2 linked regions of the Pseudoduganella albidiflava genome follow. Each later gene encodes a partner of the first gene's protein in a complex. Links are inferred from orthologs where the notes say so. Each region holds a gene or a part of one and is shown in the gene's direction. Other genes may lie near its edges.

The links. Proteins that work in one complex are often made in the same cells at the same time.
Region 2: the proteins of EYF70_RS12645 (region 1) and EYF70_RS04270 are in contact, whole or in part, in a cryo-EM structure (PDB 9GE8), measured with the Escherichia coli proteins. The link is inferred for Pseudoduganella albidiflava from one-to-one orthologs.

What each region holds. Positions count from the first base shown.
Region 1 is NZ_CP036401.1:3,047,087-3,051,435, forward strand. What follows is about bases 626-3,534. They hold EYF70_RS12645 (ABC transporter ATP-binding protein), read left to right. Parts: upstream 626-1,673; coding sequence 1,674-2,396; downstream 2,397-3,534. Other genes in these bases: mnmH (tRNA 2-selenouridine(34) synthase MnmH), read right to left, coding at 626-938; EYF70_RS12640 (arylesterase), read right to left, coding at 935-1,531; EYF70_RS12650 (NAD(P)H-hydrate dehydratase), read right to left, coding at 2,397-3,534. Also shown: more of mnmH, read right to left, coding at 1-625; more of EYF70_RS12650, read right to left, coding at 3,535-3,926; EYF70_RS12655 (hydantoinase B/oxoprolinase family protein), read left to right, coding at 4,002-4,349.
Region 2 is NZ_CP036401.1:1,002,666-1,006,486, forward strand. The notes cover bases 721-3,821. They hold EYF70_RS04270 (ABC transporter permease), read left to right. Parts: upstream 721-1,055; coding sequence 1,056-3,587; downstream 3,588-3,821. Other genes in these bases: EYF70_RS04265 (adenosine deaminase), read left to right, coding at 721-966; EYF70_RS04275 (response regulator), read right to left, coding at 3,782-3,821. In the rest of the region: more of EYF70_RS04265, read left to right, coding at 1-720.

The sequences.
Region 1 (4,349 bases):
GCCGGGTCGTAGTGATCGACCAGCAGTTCGTCGACCAGTTCCGGCATGCGCCCGTCGAGGGCCATCTGCTGCCACTTGGTGATCCGTTCCTTGCCGTGCAGGTCGGTCAGGTAGGACAGCTGCGTGTTCAGCGCCGGCGCGTTGCAGGCGAAGTGCTGGTAATCCTCGATCAGCAGCTGCACGCGGTGCTCGCGCGCCACTTCCAGCGCGATGCACGGCGAAGCGCGCATCCGTTCCATCAGGGCGGCGGGCACGCGCAGCGCGCCCACCTTCTTGCTTTCCGATTCCACGAACACGGGCAGGGCGGGGTCGAAGCGGCGCAGCCGGTCCCAGATCGACGTCTCGAACGCCTTTTGCGTGGGTTGCGGCTGGCAGGGCATGTTGCCCAGTACAGAACCGCGGTGAACGGCCAGCTGCTCCAGGTCCAGGACCTGGGCGCCGACCGCCTCCAGCGTGTCCAGCAGCCGCGTCTTGCCGCTGCCGGTGGTGCCGCAGATCACGCGGAAGTCCAGTTCCGGCGCCTGTTCCAGCTCCGCGTTCACGCGGTTGCGGAACGCCTTGTAGCCGCCCTCGAGCTGCACCACGGGCCAGCCGATCTTCGCCAGGATGTGCGCCATCGAACCGCTGCGGTTGCCGCCGCGCCAGCAGTAGACCAGCGGGGTCCACTCGCGCGGCTTGTCGTGCCACAGCGTGTCGATGTGATGGGCGATATTGGCCGCCACCATCGGTGCGCCCACCTTCTTGGCCTCGAACGGGCCGGCCTGCTTGTACAGCGTGCCCACCACGATGCGCTGCTCGTCGTCGAGCACCGGGCAGTTGATCGCGTTCGGCAGGTGGTCGAGCGCGAATTCGGCCGGCGTGCGCGCGTCGATGATCGTGTCGAACTGGTCGAGCCGCGCCAGCACGTCGCCGATGGGGAGGATTTCGGGATACTTCATTTCGTCCTTAGGATGGGCTGCAGGTGCGGCCAGATGTTGTTCAGGATGATCGGATGGGCGCTGGCCAGCGGGTGAATGCGGTCGGCCTGGAACAGGTCCATCTTCTCGGCCACGCCGTCGAGCATGAAGGGCGCCAGGCCCACCTTCTCATCGCGGCTGATGGCCTGGTACATGGCGAAGAATTTCTCCGAATAATCGCGGCCATAGTTCGGCGGGATGCGGATGCCCACCAGCAGCACGCGTGCGCCGGCGTCACGTGCCTGCTTCACCATGGCCCGCAGGTTGCTGTCGGCGGACGGCACCGGCAAGCCGCGCAAGCCGTCGTTGGCACCCAGTTCGAGCACCACGTAGTCGGGCCGGTGCTTCTTCAGGAGCGCCGGCAGCCGGGTGCGGCCGCCGCTGGTGGTCTCGCCGCTGACACTGGCGTTGACGATGCGGATATCGAGCTTCTGCGCCTGCAGCTTGCGCTCGAGCAGCGCCACCCAGCCGGTGCCGCGCGCCAGGCCGTACTCGGCCGACAGGCTGTCGCCCACCACGAGCAGCGTTTTTGGGGCAGAATAGGCGCTCGCCGGGCTGCCCCACAGCAGCAGCATGGCGCTGAGGCACACGCAGAACCGCGAACCGATTTTACTTACCAAGATGTTCTTCACCAGGATGTTCCTGACTAACCCAAGCATACCTTTGCCAAGCAGACCTTCGACCATGCCAGATTTTCCTCACGCGACCAGCAACTTCATTCCAGACTCGCCTGCCTCGGATGCAAACGGGGCGCATGCCACGCATGCTTCCGCCGGCGCCGCCGCGATCGCGGTAACGGGCCTGACCAAGCGCGTGGCCGATGCAAGCGGCGAGCTGACCATTTTGCACAGAGTGGATTTTACCGTGCAAAAGGGACAGACGCTGGCAATCGTGGGCGCATCCGGATCGGGCAAGTCCACGCTCCTCGGCTTGCTGGCCGGTCTCGATACGCCGAGCGGCGGCAAGGTGCTGATCGACGGCACCGATATCTTCGCGCTCGACGAGGATGGCCGCGCCGCGCTGCGTAAGGCCAAGCTGGGGTTCGTGTTCCAGTCGTTCCAGCTGTTGCCGCACCTGACGGCGGTGGAAAACGTGATGCTGCCGCTGGAACTTGCCGGCGATGGCGATGCGCGGCCCAAGGCCGAGGCGATGCTGGGGCGCGTGGGGCTGTCCAGCCGGCTCAGGCACTATCCGAAGTACCTGTCCGGCGGCGAGCAGCAGCGCGTGGCGCTGGCGCGCGCCTTCGTCACGCAGCCGCCGCTGCTGCTGGCCGACGAGCCCACCGGCAGCCTCGATGCGGCCACCGGCGAAGCCGTGATCGCGCTGATGTTCGAACTCAATCGCGAGCACGGTTCCACGCTGGTGCTGGTCACGCACGACCCGGCCATGGCGGCCCGCTGCGGGCGCACGATCACGATCGCCGCCGGGCGACTGGTGTAATCAGCGCGAGTGCGGTGTCTCTGCCTGGTCGCGCTGCTGGGCGACCAGGCGGTTCAGCGCCACGCGGACGGTCGGGATCAGTTCACCCGCCGTCAGGCCGATCGGGCCGGCGCCTTCGGCCACCAGCATGTCCGCCGCGATGCCGTGCAGCCAGACAGCCGCCAGTGCCGCTTCCCACCCGGGCCAGCCCTGTGCGAGCAGCGCGCCGGCCAGCCCCGCCAGCACATCGCCGGTGCCCGCCGTGGCCAGGCCCGCATTGCCGGTCTGGTTGATCACGAGCCGGCCATCCGGTGCCGCGATCACCGTGCCGGAGCCTTTCAGCACCACGCAGGCATTGAGCTTCCCGGCCAGCGTGCGCGCCGCCGCCAGGCGGTCCGCCTGCACGGTGCCGACCGGCGTATCGAGCAGGCGCGCCGCTTCCAGCGGATGCGGCGTCGCCAGCGTGGCCGCGCCCCGTTGCGCCACGGCGGCAAGCAGCGAGGGATCGGCGGCCAGCAGGTTCAGCGCATCGGCGTCGAGCAGCAGCGGCTGGTGCGACGCCACGGCGCTGGCCAGCAGCCGCGCCGCTTCGGCATCGCCGCCGAGGCCCGGCCCGGCCACCGTCACGCCGGCGGTATAGTCCACGTCGCGCGCGGCGCGGCACATCAGTTCCGGCTGGCCCGCGTCCACCACCAGCGGCTCGCCCGCGAAGCACAGGTAGACCCGCCCCGCGCCCGCGTGCAGCGCCGCGCGGCCGGCCAGCACGGGCGCACCCGCCATGCCCGGCGCGCCGCCCAGCACGAATACATTGCCGTAGCTGCCTTTATGGCTGTTGTGCCGCCGCGTGCGCGCCTGCCGTGCGAAGAATGCCGGATCGTTCAGGTGCATCGCCGCGGGCGGAAACAGGGCCGGCGCGAGGGCCAGGTCCGCCACCATGATGTCGCCGGCATGGTCGCGGCCATCGCAGGTATGCAGGCCCGGCTTGTCGCCGATGAAGGTGACGGTATGGGTGGCGTTCACCGCGCGGCCATGTGGGCCGACCACGCAGCCGGTATCCGCGTCGAGCCCGCTCGGCACGTCCAGCGCGAGCACGGGGCAGGCCAGCGCGTTGACGGCGTCGACCAGGCTGCCCGGCATGCGATCGAGCGGCCGCTGCAGGCCGATGCCGAACAGGCCGTCCACCACCAGGTTCCACGCGCCGGCGGCGATCGCCTCGGGCGCGAGGTCGACGAAGTGCGCCGGGCTGGCGCGGGCCCGTTCGAATGCCCGGTCCCGCTCGGGCGCCGTGGCGCCGCCGGGCGGGACGTGGATGATCGAGACGTGCGCGCCGCTGTTGGCCAGGTGCGCTGCGACCTCGAACGCGTCGCCGCCATTGTTGCCGGGTCCCGCCAGCACCAGCACCTGCGCCAGCGGCGTGGCGAACGGCAGCAGGTCGAGCGCCATGGCGGCGGCGGCCCGGCCGGCACGTTCCATCAGCATGCCTTCGGGCTGGCCGGCCGCGGCCAGGCGTTCGACCTCGCGGATCTGGGCAACGGTGTACAGGGGATTCATGGCCGCCTCGCACTGGAAAGAAGCCGATAGAATAGCGTTTTTCGCGCGCGGGGTGCGGCAATGGCGGGAGCGGGCATGGACTGGCAATTCTGGATCGATCGGGGCGGCACCTTCACGGACATCGTCGCGCGGCGGCCGGATGGCACGCTGGCCACCCACAAGCTGCTGTCGGAAAACCCGGAACGCTACCGGGATGCGGCGCTGGCCGGCATCCGCCACCTGCTGGGCCTTGCCGCGGACGAGGCCGTGCCATCCGGGCTGGTCGGTGCCGTCAAGATGGGCACGACGGTGGCCACCAATGCGCTGCTCGAGCGCAAGGGCGAGCCGACCGTGCTGGCCATCACGCGGGGCTTCGGCGACGCGCTGCGCATCGCCTACCAGAACCGGCCACGCCTGTTCGACCGCCATATCGTGCTGCCCGAA
Region 2 (3,821 bases), 2.0 Mb from region 1 along the record:
CTGCACATCCACATCGAAGGTTCGCTGGAACCGGAACTGATCTTCGCGCTCGCCCAGCGCAACGGCGTGCAGCTCGCCTATCCCTCCGTCGACGCCCTGCGCGCGGCCTACGCTTTCCAGGACCTGCAATCGTTCCTGGACATTTACTATGCCGGCGCCAGCGTGCTGCTCAAGGAGCAGGATTTCTACGACATGACCGCCGCCTACCTGGAGCGCGCCAAAGCCGACCATGTGCGCCATACGGAGATCTTCTTCGATCCGCAGACGCATACTTCGCGCGGCGTGCCGATCGGCGACGTGATCAACGGCATCCACCGCGCCTGCGCCGACAGCGAGGTGTCCGCCACGCTGATCCTGTGCTTCCTGCGCCACCTGTCCGAAGACGACGCGCTCGCCACGCTGGAGGCCGCGCTGCCGTACCGCGACAAGTTCATCGGCGTGGGCCTCGACTCTTCCGAGGTCGGCCATCCACCGGAAAAATTCACGCGCGTGTTCGCCCGCGCCCGCGAGCTGGGCCTGCACCTGGTGGCGCACGCCGGCGAGGAAGGTCCGCCGGAATACATCTGGTCGGCGCTGGACGTGCTGCACGTCGAACGCATCGACCACGGCGTGCGCTGCCTGGAAGACGCCGCGCTGACGCGCCGCCTGGCCGCCGAGAAGATGGCGCTGACCGTGTGCCCGCTGTCGAACATCAAGCTGCGCGTGTTCGACACGATGCAGGAACACAACCTGCTGACCCTGCTCGACGCCGGTCTGGTGGTCACGATCAATTCGGACGACCCGGCCTACTTCGGCGGCTACCTGAACGAGAACTTCCTGGCCGCGTTCGACTCGCTGCCGCTGGGGCTGCAGCATGCGCACGAACTGGCCAGGAACGGCTTTGCCGCATCGTTCCTGCCGGCCGAGCAGAAGCAGAAGTTCCTCGACGAGGTCGACGCGTATTTCTCGGCCTTCGACGTCGTTTGATGTAAAGATCCGATGTAAGGACTAGCAGCGGCATTCCACCCAGGGTTGCGTTCCTGGGTTAACCACGACCCCGGTTCACCTACCTGACCATGTTCCTCCAAGCCTTCCGCATGACCGCGCGCGACTGGCGCGCCGGCCAGCTGCGCTTCCTGCTGGTCGCACTGATCGTTGCCGTGGCCGCGCTGTCGTCGGCCGGCTTTTTCATCGACCGGCTGCGCGCCGGCCTGAATCGCGATGCCCACCAGCTGCTCGGCGCGGATCTCGTGATCGCCGGCGACCAGCAGCTGTCCACCGCCTGGCGCGAGGAAGCGGCGCGCCGCGGCCTCGTGCTGGCTGACACAGCCGTGTTCCCCAGCATGGCCCAGGCCGGCGAAGGCGAGGCCGTGCAGTCGGTGCTGGCCTCGCTGAAAGCCGTCAGCCCCGGCTATCCGCTGCGCGGCCGCGTCAAGGTGACGACCGATCCGGAGCAGGCCAACGAAAACATCGGCACGCCGGCGCCGGACATTCCCGCGCCCGGCACCGTGTGGGTCGACGTGGCCGTGCTGCGCGCCCTGAACGCGCGCATCGGCGACAGCATCCGGGTGGGCGATGCCACGTTCCGCGTCGCCCAGCTGGTCGCGACCGAGCCCGACCGGGGCACCGGTTTCGCCAATTTCGCCCCGCGCGTGATGCTGCGGCTCGACGAACTGCCCAGGACCAACCTGGTGCAAACCGGTTCGCGCATCACCTACCGCCTGCTGGCGGCGGGGCAGGGGGCGGACGGCCGCGCCGCCGTCAACGCCTACGCCGAATGGCTGCGCGGCGAGATCAATGCGGGGAAGGCACGCAATATCCGCATCGACACGCTGGAAGAGGGCCGTCCGGAAATGCGCGAGACACTGGAACGGGCCGACCGCTTCCTGTCGCTGGTCGGGCTGCTGTCGGCGATGCTGGCAGCCGTGGCGGTGGCCATGGCGGCACGCCGCTTCATGCTGCGCCACCTCGACGCCTGCGCGATGCTGCGCTGCCTGGGCCTGACCCAGAACCAGGTCACGGCGATCTACCTGATCGAATTCCTGCTGGTGGGCCTGGCCGGCAGCGTGATCGGCGTGCTGGTCGGCTTCGGCAGCCACTTCGTGCTGCTCGAACTGCTGGGCCGCCTGGTGCAGGCCGACCTGCCGCCGGTATCGGTCATGCCCGCCCTGCAGGGGCTGGCCACCGGCATGCTGCTGCTGGCCGGTTTCGCGCTGCCGCCGATCCTGCAGCTGCGCAACGTGCCGCACAACCGCGTGATCCGCCGCGAGCAGGCGCCGCCCCAGCCGATGGCGCTGGCCACCTACGGGCTCGGGCTGGCCGCGTTCGTCGTGCTGCTGCTGTGGCAGGCCGGCGACCTGAGGCTGGCGCTGTACACGGCGCTCGGCTTCGTGGGCGCGTTCGGCCTGTTCGCGCTGGCCGGCTACGGCGGCCTGGCGGCATTGAAGTCGCTGCGCACGTCGTTGAAGCACCCGGCATGGCGCTTCGCCGTCACGTCGCTGCAGCGGCGCCCCGGCGCCACGGTGGTGCAGGTGGTGTCGCTGGCACTGGGCCTGATGGCGCTGCTGGTGCTGACGATCGTGCGCGACGACCTGATGACCTCCTGGCGCAACGCCACGCCGCCGGATGCGCCGAACCATTTCGTCATCAACATCCAGCCGGACCAGAAGGATGAAATCGCCGCCCGGCTGCGCGCCGGCGGGGCGCTGGAAGCGCCGCTGTACCCGATGATCCGCGGGCGCCTGACGGCCGTCAACGGCAAGCTGGTCACGCCGGCCACCTATCCGGAAGGCCGGGCGCGCAACCTGGCGGAGCGCGAGTTCAACCTGTCGACGATGAGCGAACTGCCGTCGCAGAACAAGCTCACCGCCGGCACCTGGTTCGACGATGCGCCCGGCAGTGCCGAGGCATCGGTGGAGGAAGGGCTGGCGAAAACGCTGGGCCTGAAACTGGGCGACACGATGCGCTTCGATATCGCCGGTTCGCCCGTGGAAGCACGCATCACCAGCCTGCGCAAGCTGGAATGGGGCTCGATGCGGGTGAACTTCTTCGTCATCATCAACCCGCGCGCGATGGCCGAGACGCCGCAGACATGGATCACGTCGTTCCACCTGCCCAAGAAAGCGGCCGCGCTGGGCACGCAACTGTCGCGCGACTATCCGAACCTGACCGTGGTGGACGTGGGCGGCGTGCTGCGCCAGATCCAGTCCGTGCTGGACCAGGTGATCCAGGCGGTGGAATTCCTGTTCGCCTTCACGCTGGCTTCCGGCTTGCTGGTGCTGTATGCGGCGCTGATGGGGTCGCAGGATGAACGCACCCGCGAATCGGGCCTGCTGCGCGCGCTGGGCGCCACCCGGCGCCAGCTTTCGCGCGCGCAGATGATCGAATTCCTGCTGGTGGGCTCGCTGGCCGGGCTGCTGGCCGCGACCGGCGCCGCGGCGATGGGCTGGGGACTGGCGACCTACCAGTTCAAGTTCGACTGGGTCTTCAGCCCCGCCGCGTGGATGGCCGGGGTGGCCGTGGGGGCCGTGTGCGCCGCGGTGGGCGGCTGGCTGGGGCTGCGCAACGTGCTGCGGCAGCCGCCGTTGCAGACCCTGCGGGAAGCCTGAACGGGCAGGAGGCCGGGTGCCGGATAACCCGGGACTGGTGTCGGACTCTTTTTCCGGATGGGTTTACCGGAAAAGGTGTCGGACACCGGTGTTTGCCTGCCGCTGGCTAGCTCAGGGGAAAACCGGTGTCGCACACCATTTTCCGAAAGGCCGGAAAAATGGTGTGCGACACCAGTCACCGATGCCTTGATCCGTTACGCCGCCAGATACGCATCCGCCTGCCGCGCATTCAGG